Regions from separate parts of the Rhodoferax sp. GT1R46 genome, predicted to be linked through region 3. Evidence: predicted binding sites of a transcription regulator. Region 3 holds the regulator's gene; each other region holds the start of a gene.
What was found. The regulator sigma-54, encoded in region 3, starts transcription at its own class of promoters, with help from an activator protein. The targets are predictions, from matches to a motif close to TGGCANGNAANCTGCTTT.
Positions count from the first base shown of each region.

Region 1 (5,367 bases), on a different contig from region 3:
TAGCCGGCTGGTCTACCATCTGGCGGATCACGGGTATGAATCTGCCCAGCTGCTCGTCCAGCTGCAATTGAACCGGCCTCAAAGCGGCTTGAAGCTGCGGAGACCCGGCCAGCGTGGCCTGGGCCGCGTCCGCACGCACACCCTCCGCCACCGCTTCGATGCGCCCCGCCAGAATCAGCAAACGGGTCCGCTGGTCCTGGCCTGGAAAGGCCTCTGAACGGTAGGTCTTTAGAAACTCCACCGTCTCGTGCATCACCTGCAGCAATTCCGGATAACGCAGCACCGTGAGGGACATCACGTAGTAGCTATCCAGATCGGGATCGAGAATCAGGTTGGACTGGTTGCCCACGGCCGTCACCAGCGTGCGTCCTTGCGCGAAAAGGGGTGACAGATCGGCCGAGCCCGCAGGGCGCGATGTACCGCTCTGTATCACCTGTACCGTCTCGATGATTTGCGGACTGACGGCCACGGTTCCCAAGTCCGGGTCCCATGCAGCGCGGGCCTGCGCCAGCCGCTGCAGAGACTGCCCACTCTCGCCCGGCTGGGCGGCGGCCGGCAGGGCACTGCCCATCATGACCTGGCGCACGGCATCGGTGTAATTGACACCCACAATTTCCTTGCGGGCGAAGTCAATCGCCAGGTATTTTTCGTGGATCAGAATGCCCGAGATGTAAATCACGGCCGTCAGATCCAGCAAGTAGATCAGGGTGAGCTTGCGGCTGACACTGAGCGTACCCAACCAGCCCAAGAACCGGCCCACCCAGCCTGGCGGCGCATTTTTCACACTGAAACCTGCCAACCCGGATAGTCAATAATCATGCGGTTGTGGCCACCAGAAACTCACGGCTGATGTGGGCACCCAGGTCGTTCACACGATCGAGGAACTGCGTCAGGTACGCATGCAAACCGGTGGCCAGAATTTCGTCAATGCGGCCATATTGAAGCTCTGCACGCAGCTTGCCTGCGCGGCGCAGTGTTTCACTGAGCGGGTCACTCGCCACCAGCCCCAGGTTGTTGACCACCTCGTTCAGGCTGGCGTGCAGGGAGCGCGGCATGTCGGGCCGCAAAATGAGCAAATCGGCCACGCGCTCGGGTTTGATGACATCGCGGTACACCTTGCGGTACACCTCAAAGCCCGAGACGCTGCGCAAAATGGCGCTCCAGTGGTAGAAGTCGTACTCCTGGTCTTTCCCGTTGGCCGTGCCAAAAAAGTCGCTTTGAACCGCGTGAAACTTCACATCGACCAGGCGAGCCGTGTTGTCGGCCCGCTCCAGGAAAGTGCCCAGGCGCATGAAGTGCAGTGCCTCGTCCATCAGCATGGTGCCTACGGTGACACCCCGTGAGAGATGCGAGCGAAACTTGACCCATTCAAAAAACTGCGCAGGGTCCTGCTCGAACTCGCCGGACTTGACCATGCGTTTGACTTCCAGCCAGGTCTGATTCTGGGTCTCCCACACCTCGGTCGTCAGCGTGCCGCGCACGGCGCGGGCGTTCTCTCGGGCAGCGCCCAGACACGACAGAATGGACGACGGATTGCTCTCGTCCTTGACCATGAAGTCCATCACATCGCGGGCTTCAATGGCACCAAAACGCTCGGTGTAAGTGGGCAACAGTTCGCTGATGCTCAGCAAACCTTGCCATCCCACTTGTGCCACCGCATCGGACTGGGGCAGCAGCGCGGTCTGGTAATTGACATCCAGCATCCGAGCGGTGTTTTCCGCGCGCTCGGTGTACCGGGACATCCAGAAGAGGTGATCGGCAGTGCGTGACAGCATGAATAGTCTCCTTCAGGATTGGGATTGCGTTGAAGTGGCAGCAAGAGCGATCGGGGCCACTGGGGCCACAGGCACTGCGTCGTCTTCAAGAATCCAGGTATCTTTGGTGCCGCCACCTTGTGAGGAATTCACCACCAACGAGCCGTCTTTCAGCGCCACACGGGTCAGGCCGCCCGGAACCATTTGCACCGTCTTGCCGCTGAGCACATAGGGGCGCAAATCGATATGGCGCGGTGCGATGCCGCTCTCCACAAACGTGGGGCAGGTTGACAGGCTGAGGGTTGGCTGGGCGATATAGCCGGCGGGGTTGGCCAGAATGGCTTTGCGGAAATCTTCAATCTCGGCGGTGGTGGAGGCCGGGCCCACCAGCATGCCGTAGCCACCCGCACCATGCACCTCTTTCACCACCAGGTCTTTCAGGTTGGCCAGGGTGTAGGCCAGGTCATCCTTGTTGCGGCACATGTAGGTGGGCACGTTGTTGAGGATGGGTTTTTCGCCCAGGTAGAACTCAATCATCTTGGGAACATAGGGGTAAATGGACTTGTCGTCCGCCACCCCGGTTCCCACGCCATTGCAGATGGTCACATGGCCTGCGCGGTAGGCGTTGAGCAGGCCGGCACAGCCCAGGGTAGATGTGGGCCGGAACGCAGTGGGGTCCAGAAAATCGTCGTCCACCCGGCGGTAAATCACATCCACACGCTTGGGGCCGCGCGTGGTGCGCATGTAGACAAAGTTGTCTTTGACGAAAAGGTCTTGCCCTTCCACCAGCTCCACGCCCATTTGCTGCGCCAAAAACGCGTGCTCAAAGTAGGCGCTGTTGTACATGCCGGGGGTGAGTACCACCACGGTGGGCTCAGCCGCAGTGGCCGGACTGCTGGCGCGCAGGGTCTCCAGCAACAAGTCGGGGTAGTGGGCGATGGGCGCCACGCGGTGCGCATTGAACAACCCGGGGAAAAGCCGCATCATCATTTTGCGGTCTTCCAGCATGTAGCTCACGCCGCTGGGCACGCGCAGGTTGTCTTCCAGCACGTAGTACTCGCCCTCCCCCTTGTCATTGGGGGCGCGCACGATGTCGATGCCCGAGATTTGCGAGTAGATGTTGTTGGGCACATCCACGCCCATCATCTCGGGGCGGAACTGGGCGTTTTGCTCAATCTGCTCTCGCGGAATGATGCCGGCCTTGAGGATTTCCTGATCGTGGTACACGTCATGAATGAAACGATTCAGTGCGGTGACCCGCTGCACCAGGCCTTTTTCCATGGTGGCCCACTCGTGCGCCGGGATGATGCGGGGAATCAGATCAAATGGAATCAGGCGTTCGGTGCCCGCGCCGTCTTCGTCTTTCTCGCCGTACACGGCAAAGGTGATGCCGACGCGGCGGAAGATCATCTCGGCTTCTTCGCGCCGCTTGGCCATCATGTCGCCGGGCTGGCGCGCCAGCCATTCGTCGTAAATCTTGTAGTGATCCCGAACCTGCTTGCCATGCGTAAAAAACGCGTACGGCAGGCTGGTGTACATCTCGTCAAATTTCCGCATACATCACCCTTTTGAAACTCTGCGGGACTGGCTGCTGCACAGCTCGGCCCCAGGTTGTTATTGACTTAGCAAGGTTCGCGCCACACCACGCAAATGACCACGGCACCAATAAGGCAACGGCACAGCACCACTATGGCACACGATGATGCCAGTACCGCTGCGCCTGAATCCGGGCGCACGCACTGTTTTGAGGCTTTTGAGGCTGCCACGACTGCCAGGTAAACGCACCACAATGAGGCGAATCCACCACCGCAATATTGCGCTCCAGGTAGCGCGCCAACACGGATGGCGCCGGGTGTCCAAAACGATTGCGGTAGCCCGACTGCACCACGGCCCGCTGCGGTGCCACGGCATCCAGAAAAGCGGCACTGCTGGACGTCTTGCTGCCGTGGTGCGGCACCAGCAATACGTTGGCTTTCAACGGCGCACCCGACGCCACCAGCCGCGCCTCTTGCGCCTGCTCAATATCGCCCACCAGCAAGGCCACCTGACCGGCCGCAGAAATACGCAGCACGCACGACATGGCGTTGGATTTGGCCCCCGCGTCATAGTCAGCGGCTTGTGGATGCAGCACCTCGAAGGCCACGCCATCCCACTCCCAGCGCTGCCCTGCCACACAGCGCTCGGCCGGACGCAGGGTCTGCAAGGCGTTGTCGGCCTCAATGGAACTGAGCAACACGGCCTGCGGCTGCATGGCCAGCACAGCGGACGCGCCGCCGACGTGATCCATATCCCGGTGGCTGAGCACCACCGTGTCCAGTCGGGTGTGCAGCGCCTGCAACAGCGGCACCAGCACGCGGTGGCCTGCATCACTCTCCAGACTGAAACGGGGGCCAGCGTCGTACAAAAGCGCATGGTGGGCGGTGCGCACCAGCACGGCGTTGCCCTGGCCGATATCCGCCGCCAGCAACTCAAACTGCCCGGGTGGTGGCAGCGGTGCTTGCCACAGCACAACCGGCAATAACAAAGGCAGGCCCAACACCCGCAGGGTCCAGGGCAGAGGCGCCACCAGCAACACGCCGCCCAGCACACCCGCCACGCCGGCCCATAGCGGCGGCATGGCCACGGAGATGGCAGCCCAGGGCCAGCTTGCGAGCCACTGCAAAACCCCCATCAACCAGCCGATGGCCCCAGCCGCCACATCCCACAGCACCGGTACCAGCACGCCCAGCATGGCCAGGGGCGTAACCACCAGCGTGATCCACGGTATGGCCAATGCGTTGGCCACCAGCCCCACGACCGACACCTGGCCGAACAACAACAGGGTCAATGGCGTCAGCGCCACCGTGATGACCCATTGCTCACGCAGGTTGGAGAGAATGTGACTCTTTAAGCCTTTTGTGCCTCTAGCCCCCGTGGCTACTGCGCTAGCCGCTCCTGAATCCGTAGCAAACAGCACGCCAACGGCGACAAAACTGAGCCAGAAACCCGGCTGCAGCAGGGCCCACGGGTCGCTGGCCACCACCACGGCGCAGGCCAGCATCCAGACGTGAGGCCAGGGCCAGCGCGCGCCCGACAGCCGCAGCACGGCCACCGTGGCCAGCATCAGGCAGGTGCGCTGCGCGGGCACGCCCCACCCCGAAAACACGGAATAGGCCGTGGCCAGCAAAACGCCGCCCAGCAAGGCTGCGCTGGGTGCCGGCAGCGCCAGGCACAAACGCCCGGAGCGCCGCCACAACCAGCCAATGGCCAAGGCCGCACCCCAGGCGAACATCGTGATGTGGAGGCCTGAAATGGAGACCAGATGTGCGACACCGGTGGCTCGGAACACATCCCAGTCGATGCGGTCGATGGCATTCTGGTCGCCCACTACCAAGGCCGCGATCATGCCGGCAAAGGGCCGCTGTGCCACGCGCGCAAAAATCCGGTCCCGCACCGTCTGGCGCGCCAGCGCAACCGGGTGGCGCCAGGTTTGCGCCAGCCGCACCGGCACCGGGTCCTTGGCGGTTGCCCGCACGTAGCCCGTGGCTTGCACGCCCTGCTCCCACAACCACAACTCGTAATCAAATCCATGGGGATTGCGGCTGCCGTGCGGCGCCTTGAAGCGCAGCGTCAT
Region 1 is NZ_JBWMBC010000001.1:684,190-689,556, reverse strand. Features, by position in the region: gene AC097W_RS03260 (bifunctional diguanylate cyclase/phosphodiesterase) at 1-784, opposite strand, end outside; gene AC097W_RS03255 (alpha-E domain-containing protein) at 816-1,775, opposite strand; gene AC097W_RS03250 (circularly permuted type 2 ATP-grasp protein) at 1,788-3,311, opposite strand; gene AC097W_RS03245 (DNA internalization-related competence protein ComEC/Rec2) at 3,442-5,367, opposite strand, start outside.
Region 1: the regulator sigma-54 is predicted to act here: its motif matches at 3,377-3,394, upstream of AC097W_RS03250 (circularly permuted type 2 ATP-grasp protein).

Region 2 (5,367 bases), on a different contig from region 3:
GCACATCCTTGGCAGGAAAGCTGTAGGGCTTGAGGGAAACGACGCTCATTTTTTTACTCCATCCACGGTATCGCCGTTCCAGGCGGCAAAGTTTTTCTGGTCTTCCGAACCATCAAAGTCGAAGTTGTCGCTGCCGACTTTCATGTTGTAGTAATCCAGCACGGCGAGCAGCGGATCAAAGCCTTCCCTGGTCGGATCGACATCGGGTTTGAAGCAGTTGCCCTGGTAAATCTGCTGTGGTGGCAACCAGGACTGCACGTACTTCTCGGGCTCGTTGTCGAAGATTTCCTTGCAGTGGTCGCTGCAGCAGTGGTACTTGTTGCCCAGGTAGTCGGACTCGCGGTAGGCGATCTTGGTGGCGTCACCCGGCTCGGTGAAGATCATCGGGATCTGGCAGGTCTGACACAGCATGGGCAATGTCTTCTGGTAGAAGCGGTTGCCCTTGGCGGCCTCGGCGCGCCAGAAGTCCCAACGCGGCTTGTAGACCGTATCGAACGTCTCGGGGTACTTCTCCGACAACCAGGCCATTTCTTCCTCGGAAGGAATCCAGGTGTGGATGGCGGCAGCAGCGTTGTAGTTGTAGAAGACGGCAAAGGTCTGGTGGCTGATGTGGTCCTTGCCTTCGCAAGCCTGTATCCAGCCCTTGGGCTTGCGGATGCCGTAGCGCGCCAGGTCCTTGAACAGGGCTTCGCCGTTTTCTTCCACATACATTTCCCAGCTTTCGCGCCAGCTCATCACGCGCTTGGGCAGCATGTAATCCTGCATCATGGCCACAATGCTGAGCAGGCGGTAACCGCGCCAGAACCATTTGTCGATCCAGCCCTGCACGATGGGCACATTGCCTGGATCCTGCTCCAGCATGAACTTGATGCACTCAATGCCCAGCGTCATGTGGCGCGACTCATCGGACTGCGCGCTGAAGCCGAAGGTCACCGTGGACATGTCGCCGTTATGCGCCGCGCCCGACATAAAGGGCACGAACAGCAGATTGGTCAGCACGTATTCAAAAGAGAAGCTCACGGCCGTGAGGAACTCGAAGGGGCCACCGGTGTAGGCATCTTCAAAGAAGGACTTGGGCACCGACAGGTACCAGACCCGGTCGAACATGTGCTGCGGACTGTGCAGGCCGTTGAAGTACTTGTTGTAGTGGCTCAGGGCGTGGGTTTCGGTCTGGTAGTGTCGCAGTTCGTCAATCGACTGCATCTGGCATGCCACGCGGGCACCGGCGCCGGTGAACTGGCGACCGGCGTGCGCAAAGCCGCGGTAGGCGTAGTACTCCAGCGGCGTCACGCCGGTGAGGAACAGCTTGAGCGCGTTGATGTAGCGCGCGTCCGTCACGCCGAGCTGGCCGTTGTTCTGGGCAAAGGCCTCGATCACGGCGTAGAGCTTTTTCTCTTTTTCGCCCTGGTACTTCCAATAGGCGTCCATGGTCAGGCGGAAGGGGTCTTCCCACTTGTCCCAGTCGTGGATCTTGATGCCTTCGTACTTGTCGTAGGGGAAGACCTTTTCCATCGGCTGGTAGGTGGTGTCCCAGGCGAGGTCGCGGGTCATGGCGGCGTAGCGGTCTTTCAGACCGAGCTTCTTCTTGATGACGCGGGTATCCATTTTTTGTCTCCTAATGGGGTTCGGGGTTCAGTGGGTCCAGCTCAGCGAGAACTGGTCGTCGTCTTCGTCGATGTGGCCCGAGAGGGTGACCAGGTTGACGTGGATCTGTTGCAGATTGAAGGAGCGGCCGATCAGCTCTTCAATGCTTTCGCGTTTGATCACCAAGCTGTTGGGCGCAATGATCTTGACCAGGCCGGTGGGATAGGTGGCTTCGGCTTCTGAGTTGTCGGCCAGGATGGCGTCGATGATGGGACGCGCGTCTTCGTTGTCCTGGAAGGCGATAAATACATTCGACATGGGGCTTGTCTCCTTGGTGTTGTGTAGTGAGGCTCAGGCGGACAGGCCGGCCTTTTTGCCGCGCAGGTCCAGCGCAGCGCGGGCTTCCAGCAGGGCTTGTGCGCCTGCAGCGCCCAGTGCGAGTTCGGCCAGCGGTGCGAGTGCGGTTTGCGCACGGTCGGCCCAGGCCTGTACCCAACCGGCAATCAATTGCTTGTTGTCGGCGGATTCGGCGGTGGCGACCTTGAGCACGGCGTCGATCCAGCGCGCGCTGTCGCTATGCCACTCGGGCATGAAGGCGGTGAGCATGGCCACGGCGGTACCGCCCTGGGGCACGATGTGGTCATCGACAAAGCTGCCGAACATAAGCGGATACAGCTGGCCGTCCAGCGCAAAGTTCTGGGCGATGAAGAGTTCAAACGGGTCCGACAGCACCAGCGTGTCTTCCACGTAGTGGCGCAGCGGCTGCCAGCGGGCGTCGTTGAGCCAATCGTTCTTGCCAGCCTGCAGCACACCGGGCTCATCCAGCGCCAGCCCCAGGCGAGTAATGAACTGGGCAGCACCCAGCTGGTCCATGGCATGGAACATGGCGGGAGCGGTAAACGGCGTGCCGTAACCGTAGGCGCCGATCGAGCTGTTGTTCATATTGCCGCCCCAGGCCACATGGCGCAGCGGCATCAGCACCTGGCAGACCTTGGCGCGCACGGCGTCGGGCATCTTGGAGACCAGCTTGCGTGATTCCACGAATTCGTAGCTGGCTTCAATGGCGTCCTGCTGGCGGGCGCGGGCCATGGTCCAGGTGGCGTAGTAATACTGGCGCGGGTCGCGCAGGCAGTTCCAGTCGGCCAGCTTGATGGCGGAGCGGGACGCATCAAAGATCTCGTGTTCCGGATCCCAGGTCGGGCGGTAGTGGAAGTTGGCCGTGGGCTGCGTACCCAGGGTGGCCTCCTGGTAGCGCGAGGCGGGCTTGTCGTTGCCCACGTAGTGCGCGGTGTGCGCAAAGGTATTGCGCAGGGGCTTGATTTCACGGGTATGCAGATCTACAGACATGGGAACAATCCTTTGTGGGAGTGAGGGGCGCGGGGATTCAATCGTTCAACAGCAGCACTTTTTGACGCAGGCAGAAATCGTCAAAGGCAGCGCGGGGCAACATCAGGTCAACAAACAACTCGGGCCAGCCAATGGCGAACTCGAAACACACCAGGCCGTCGGCACGGACCTGCTTGATGCGCACGAACTTGGCGGACACATCGCAGATGCGTTCGTCCGGGGTAGTCGGTGCTTGGGGTAGGGTCAAGGTCTTGGGCATGGTTTGGCGGGTAGGTGCCTCATGACTTTGCAAGGACCCTGCCAAAAACGGCCACACCCGCCAAAATCTCGATATTTCTAGGGATAACCCCTAGAAATAGGACCCGACAACGCGCCACAGGCATCGGAATTTGGCATGAACTAGGGCTAACCCTTAGCCAATAGTCCACCCATTCGCCTTTGAAATACTGCATTTGATTCAGGCGAAACGGCTAAAATTCACCAAATGATCAATTTTCAAAAGTCGCGCCGGCCGTTCGGTGACCTGGGTCATGGAAACTAAAAATATCGAGAAAATGGCATTCAAGCCTTACCGCGAGACAAAGCACCCATGAGCCTGAAATACCCCCCGGACAGCGACCTGCGCCGCCTGCTGCGCTTCGAGACTGACAGCGGAGCCATCTGGCTCGGAGACCGGCGCATGGTGTTGATGCACACCAACGCCCTGGCCGCCCTGCGCCAGGATCTGATCACCTCCGTCGGCCCCGAACATGCGCGGCGCATCCTGACGCGCATGGGGTATGCCTCGGGCCTGTCGGATGCCGAGTACGCCAAGAAGACGCGGCCGGGCGAGGCCTTGCAGGACAGCTTTATGGTGGGGCCGCAACTGCACATGCTCGAAGGCGCGGCGCGGGTCACCCCGGTCAAACTTGCCTTTGACATTCCAGCGGGCCAGTTCTTTGGCGAGTTCCGCTGGGACCATTCCTGGGAGGCCTATGCGCACCGGCAGAAGTTCGGCGTGGTGGAAGACCCGGCCTGCTGGACGCTGATGGGATATGCCAGCGGCTACACCAGTGCCTTCATGGGGCGGCTGATCCTGTTCAAGGAGACGCAATGCGCCGCCTGTGGTGCCGACCATTGCCAGATCATCGGTCGCCCGATCGAGGAGTGGCCGGATGGCGAGGCACATCGTGTGTACTTCACCGACGACTCACTGATGGAGAAGATGGAGGCCCTGCAATCGCAGGTCGAGGCCCTGAAGTCCACCCTGGAGCCCGCCACCCAGGGCGGCCAGCTCATCGGCAACTCCAGCGCCTTTCGCAAGGCCTACACGCTGATGCAAAAAGTGGCCGCCACCCAGGCCACCGTGCTGCTCACCGGCGAGACCGGCGTTGGCAAGGAACGCTTTGCGCGTGCCCTGCATGAGCTCTCCAGCCGCGCAGATAAACCCTTTGTGGCGGTGAACTGCGCCGCCCTGCCGGCCGAGCTGATCGAGGCCGAGCTGTTTGGCGTCGAGAAGGGGGCCTATACCGGCGCCCATGCAGCGCGCGCCGGCCGCTTTGAGCGCGCCGATGGCGGCACCCTGCTGCTCGACGAAGTGGGCGAACTGCCGATGGCGGCGCAGGCCAAACTGCTGCGCGTGCTGCAGGAGGGCGAGATCGAGCGCGTGGGTGGCGAGAAGACGCGCAAGGTCAACGTGCGCCTGGTGGCCGCCACCAATGTGGACCTGGAAAAGGCCGTGGCGGCCGGGCGCTTCCGGCGCGACCTGATGTACCGCCTGAATGTCTACCCCATCTGCATTCCGCCCTTGCGCGAGCGCAAGACCGACATTGAGCTGCTGGCCCAGGGCATGCTGGCGCGCTTTTGCGTGCTGCACAGCAAGCGCGTGCTGGGCTTTGAAGAGCGCGCGCTACAGGCGCTGCTGCAACACGACTGGCCAGGCAATGTGCGCGAACTGGAAAACCTGGTGGAGCGTGGCGTCATTCTTGCAAGCCAGTCGGGCATGGTCGAAGTGGAGCACCTTTTCCCCAACCAGCCGGACGCAGCCCAAACCAGCCTGGATGCGCATGGCCATCTCGCCCCATTGCCCAGCGCGCAGGACGACGACCTGAGTAGCCGCATTCTGGACAGCGGCAGCACGCTGGACGAAGTGGAGGCGCGCGTGCTGGACCACGCCATGGCGCGCGCCCGCGGCAACCTCTCGGAAGCGGCACGCCTCTTGGGCCTGACCCGCCCGCAAATGGCCTACCGTCAAAAGCAACGCCAACAACGCGGCGCCGCGGCGCCCTAAACCAAAAACGCACAGAGCGGGATCAACTCCATGTCAACCATTCAACACAACCCGGCCACCGAGTCAGACCCCGATGCCGTGGTGCCGCGCACGCTGGTCGAGCGCGCGTATCTTAGCCTTCGCCACGACGTGGTCTGCGGCAAACTCGCCCCTGGCGAGCGCCTGCG
Region 2 is NZ_JBWMBC010000001.1:197,974-203,340, forward strand. Features, by position in the region: gene AC097W_RS00975 (phenol hydroxylase subunit P4) at 1-49, opposite strand, end outside; gene AC097W_RS00980 (aromatic/alkene/methane monooxygenase hydroxylase/oxygenase subunit alpha) at 46-1,605, opposite strand; gene AC097W_RS00985 (MmoB/DmpM family protein) at 1,633-1,902, opposite strand; gene AC097W_RS00990 (ferritin family protein) at 1,936-2,931, opposite strand; gene AC097W_RS00995 (phenol hydroxylase subunit) at 2,969-3,190, opposite strand; gene AC097W_RS01000 (sigma 54-interacting transcriptional regulator) at 3,521-5,200, shown strand; gene AC097W_RS01005 (GntR family transcriptional regulator) at 5,231-5,367, shown strand, end outside.
Region 2: the regulator sigma-54 is predicted to act here: its motif matches at 3,217-3,234, upstream of AC097W_RS00995 (phenol hydroxylase subunit).

Region 3 (5,367 bases):
GGCAACTCGGTTGGTGGCATGCGCTGCAGCGCATCGCCACCGCGAAACTCGATGACGTCGGCCACGCCGGCACGCTCGGCATTGCGCTGGGCAAAATCGACCATACGGTGCGACACATCGCTGCCGTAAATCAAGGCGCTTTGACCTGCAGCCGGCTTGACGACTGCGTCAGCCGCTTCTGATTTGATAGCAGACCAGACGTGTGCCTGAAACGGCAAATATTTCTCGAAGGCAAAGTGGCGCAGCGAACCGGGGGCGATGTTGCAGGCAATCTGCGCGGCCTCAATGGCAATGGTGCCGCTGCCACAGCAGGGGTCATACAGCGGCAGCAAGTCGCCATCGCCATCAGCCCAGCCACTGGCGGCAATCATGGCCGCGGCCAGGGTTTCTTTCAACGGCGCCTCGCCCTTGTCTTCGCGCCAGCCGCGCTTGAACAGGGGTTCGCCCGAGGTGTCGATGTAGAGCGAACAGGTTTCGGTGGTCAGGTGGGCGTAGATGCGCACGTCAGGCCACTGGGTATTGACATCGGGGCGCACGCCGTGGGCCTTGTCGCGAAAGCGGTCGCACACCGCATCCTTGATTTTGAGCGCGGCAAAATTCAGGCTGGTGAGCGGGCTGTGCTGCGCCGTCACTTCGACCTTGATGCTTTGTTTGGGTGTGAACCAGACCTCCCACGCCACATCGGCCGCCGCCCGGTACAGGTCCTGTTCGCTGCGGTAGTCGGTGTACGACAACTGCACCAGCACGCGCTGCGCCAGGCGGCTGTGCAAATTGAGCCGCATGGCGTCGCGCCAGGAGGCGCGGGCCATCACGCCGCCACGGCGCGTGAGCAGGTCCTCACCCTTCAAACCCGTGAGGTCGTGCACCTCGGTGGCCAGAAAATCCTCCACGCCCGCGGCGCAGGGGAGAAAAATTTGGAGTTGGTTCATAGGTCTTTTCTCAGCGACGCGGGCGCAATCTTGAGCCCTTCGCGGTATTTGGCTACAGTGCGGCGGGCGCAATCAATTCCCTGCTCTTTGAGCATCTCGGAAATCTGGTTGTCGCTCAGGGGCTTTTTCAGGTTCTCGGCACTGATGAATTGTTTGATGAGGGCGCGCACCGCCGTGCTGGAGGCATTGCCACCCGATTCGGTGCCCAGCCCCGAGCCAAAGAAATACTTCAGCTCGAATGTGCCAAACGGCGTGGCCATGTATTTGGCGGTGGTGACCCGGCTGATGGTGGATTCGTGCAGGCCCAGCTCATCGGCAATTTCACGCAAAACGAGGGGGCGCATGGCCAGTTCGCCGTGGGTGAAGAAGCTCTTTTGCCGCTCCACGATGGCCGTGCTCACGCGCAGGATGGTGTCAAAGCGTTGCTGGATGTTCTTGATGAACCAGCGTGCCTCCTGCAGGCGCTGCTGCAAGCCGGCGTAGCTGGCGGCGTCTTTGCCACCCCGGTGGTTGCGCAACACATTGGCATAAATATCGTGCACCCGCAGCTTGGGCATCACCTCGGGGTTGAGCATGACGCGAAACTTGGGCGTCATGCCCGGGCTGGTCTTCGCCACCGGCAGCACCAGCACGTCGGGCACCACAATATTGCGCTCCACATCCACAAAACGCCGCCCCGGCTTAGGCTCCAGCCGGCTAATCAGGGCAATCGCGTCACGCGTCTGCGCATCGGTGCCGCCGCAGCGCTGCATCAGGGTTTTGACGTCCCGGCGGGCGAGCAAGGTCATGGGCTGCTCACAGATGCCCAGGGCCACCGCCAGTACGGCCCGGCGTTCCGGCGACTCCGATTCCGCTTTGGCCAACGCCATGAGCGCGCGCAACTGCAGACGCAGGCATTCACCCAGGTCGCGTGCGCCCACGCCTACGGGCTCCAGGCTGTGAAGCAGGCCCAGTGCCACGGTGAAGTGGTGCACCAGGTTTTCGACCTGCTCTTCATCGTCCCCGGCCAGCCCGCGGGCCAGCTCTTCCAGTGGCTCTTCCAGGTAGCCATCGTCATTCAGGGACTCGATCAGAAAGCGCAGCGCGCCGCGGTCTTCTTCGCTCAGGCGCAGCCGCAATGCCTGGCGATGCAGGTGCGATTGCAGGGACTCCTGTGAGCGCGCCAGCTCGGTGGCATCCACGTCTTCGCCATCACCCAGGTTGTTCGCTTTGGCCTTGGCGTCGGTGCCCCATTCGCCATCGTCGGGTACCAGCTCGGTCGTGCCGTCGCCATCCCAACTGGGCTCATCGTCCGAAGACAGCGGCGTCGCTTCATCGTCTTTTGTGCTGCTAGCCCCCGTGGAATCTGCGTACTCAGCTATCGAATTAGGAGCATGCTCCATCTCGCGCTCCCCTTCGCTCACGGGCGTGTCGGCCTGGGGCAGACCGAAATCCTCACGCGGGGCCTCGTCCTGGGTTAACTCCAGAAACGGGTTCTCGTCGAGCATCTGCTCCACTTCCTGGCTGAGTTCCAATGTGGAGAGTTGCAACAAGCGGATGGACTGCTGCAACTGGGGCGTGAGCGCCAGATGCTGGGAAACGCGCAGTGAAAGACCGGGTTTCATTGCGCTGGCCTACATTTTGAAGTGTTCGCCGAGATACACGCGACGCACATCGGCGTTGTTCACGATCTCGGTCGGGGTGCCTTGGGCCAGCACCACACCTTCGCTGATGATGTAGGCGTGGTCGCAAATACCCAGGGTCTCGCGCACGTTGTGGTCGGTAATCAGAACCCCGATGTTGCGGGATTTCAGGAAATTGATGATGCGCTGGATTTCGATCACGGCAATCGGGTCAATACCGGCAAAGGGCTCATCCAGAAGAATGAAACGCGGACGTGTCGCCAGTGCGCGGGCAATTTCCACCCGGCGGCGTTCACCACCCGACAGGGCCAGCGCTGGCGAATCACGCAGGTGCTCCACCCGCAGGTCTTGCAGCAGGGCGGTCAGGCGCAGCTCAATCTCGGGGCTCTTGAGCGGCTTGCCTGCGTCATCGAGCTGCAACTCCAGCACGGCGCGCACGTTGTCTTCGACATTGAGTTTGCGAAAAATAGAGGCCTCTTGCGGCAGGTAACCCAGGCCCAGGCGCGCGCGGCGGTGGATGGGCATGTGCTCAATGCTTTGTCCGTCAATGGTGATTTCGCCCGCGCTGGCGCGCAGCAGGCCCACAATCATGTAAAACGACGTCGTCTTGCCCGCCCCATTGGGGCCCAGCAAACCCACCACTTCGCCGGTGCGCACGGTCAGGGAAACATCCTTGACCACCTGGCGCTTGCCGTACGACTTCTGCAGGTGCCGTGCTTCAAGCCGGCCAATGGCGGTGTCCGGCCCGGTGTCAGGGGTGCTTTCTGCGAATGGCTCCAGTAGCGCGGTCACTTGGGCGCGCCCCCCAGGGTGGTGGTGGAGCGCAGCGGGGGAATCGGCGTGGCCGGAGTGGGGGCCGCGGCGGCCCCCTCGGGTTTGGGTATCAGCATGGCGCGCACACGGCCGCTGGGCGCTGCACCGGCGGCCTTGCTGGCAGAACCATCCACAGTGAACATATCGGTGAGGTTTTCATAAACAATCAGGCCACCGGTGATTTCGTCACCCACCGTGGTGCCACGCAGGCGGCGTAGCAGGGCTTTCTTGATGAATTTGACCGTGTCTGCGCGGCTGTCGTACTCAATGGATTCGCCCTCGCCTTCAATGTATTCCTCCAGCGCCTCCCGCTTTTGACGGAAAAAGGCCAGCTTGTCGGCCGTGCCCGTCACCACGCCAAACTGGTAGCCCTCAGGGTCTTGGCGCACTTCAAGCCGGGCGCCCCGAATCACGATGGTTCCTTTGGTCAGGACGACATTCCCCGTAAACAGGCTGACCTGCTTCACGTCGTCGTACCGCAGCGCGTCCGCCTCAATGTTCATGGGCTTGCTGCGGTCCGCTTTTTCGGCCCACGACGAGGGCGCAAACCCGATACAGGTCGCCAGCAAAAACAGGAATAAATAGATGTTTTTCATAAAGGCACGAAACTTGCTCGAAAAGAGCTGTTGCCATTGTACTGAGAGCATGGCACGAATTGCGAGGCCGTCACGCTAATCTCACCCGTTGTGGCGGCGTTACGCAATAATTGCGTCGAAATGGCTCCAAACGCGTTTTTCAGGCTCGTCCGGCACCGTGCGCTTGTGATGCTGCTCTGCTGGCTGTGCAGTGCGGCAGTGCAGGCTCGCGAAGTGCGGGTGGGCGTCTATGCCAATGAGCCCAAGATTTCTCTGGGCGCCGATGGCCAGCCCTCCGGGATTTTTGGTGATTTGCTGCGCGAGATAGCCCGGGATGAAGACTGGACGCTCGTGCCGGTCGTGTGCGAATGGCAAGCCTGCCTTGAAGCGACGCAGGCGGGCCGCATTGATCTGATGCCCGATGTGGCTTTCAGCGAGCAGCGCGCCCAGCTATTCGATTTTCACAAGACACCGGCACTGCACAGCTGGTCTCAGCTATACCAGCGCAAGGGAACGGACATCCGGTCGCTTCTGGACCTGCAAAACTTGCGGGTTGCCGTTCTGCAAGGGTCCGTTCAGCAAGAGCACCTGGCCAGCCTGCTGGCCAGCTTTGGGGTTGCTGCGCAATGGGTGCCTGTTGGCAGCCTGCCCGACGGCTTCGCCAAAGTCGCATCGGGACAAGCAGACGCCGTGGTCGCCAACCACCAGTTCGGCGAGCTCCAGGCGCCGCGCTACTAGCTGGTGGAGACACCCATCATGTTCCAGCCCAGCCGCTTGTTTTACGCTGCGGGCAAAGGCCGCAATGCGGACCTGCTGGCTTCTATCGACCAGCATTTGCAGAGCTGGCGCGACAAGCCGGGGTCGGCATATTTCGACGTGTTGGCACGCTGGGGTGGCGAGCCGCCCCGCACGCTGGTCCCTGCCGCCTTGTGGTGGACCCTGTCGGCCGTAGGCGGATTACTGATGTTCGCAGTGGGATTTGTATTGCTTTTGCGCCGCCGGGTCGCTGAAAAAACCCGCGGACTGCGGGAGAGTGAAGACCGACTCGCCACCATCCTCAATAGCGTCGAGTCCCATATCTACATCAAAGACCCGGACCTGCGCTACACCTACGCCAACAGCAGGATGTACGAAGCCACCAACCGCTCCGAGGCGGATGTCGTGGGCCATGGAGATGCCGACCTGTTTGATGCCGCCACCGCAGAACAACTGCGCCGCAACGACCTGCGCGTGCTGGAGCGCGGCGAACGGGTTTCTGACGAGGAAATCGTCACCACCCAGGACGGCGCAAGCTCTCGCACCTACCTTTCAGTGAAACTGCCGCTGCGCCAGGCCGATGGCCGCATATATGCACTGTGCGGCATCTCCACGGACATTTCCGAACTCAAGAGAAACCGCGAGGCCATTCACCAACTGGCGTTTTACGAC
Region 3 is NZ_JBWMBC010000002.1:94,203-99,569, forward strand. Features, by position in the region: gene AC097W_RS05825 (THUMP domain-containing class I SAM-dependent RNA methyltransferase) at 1-929, opposite strand, end outside; gene rpoN (RNA polymerase factor sigma-54) at 926-2,533, opposite strand; gene lptB (LPS export ABC transporter ATP-binding protein) at 2,543-3,331, opposite strand; gene lptA (lipopolysaccharide transport periplasmic protein LptA) at 3,340-3,960, opposite strand; gene AC097W_RS05845 (transporter substrate-binding domain-containing protein) at 4,129-4,677, shown strand; gene AC097W_RS05850 (putative bifunctional diguanylate cyclase/phosphodiesterase) at 4,696-5,367, shown strand, end outside.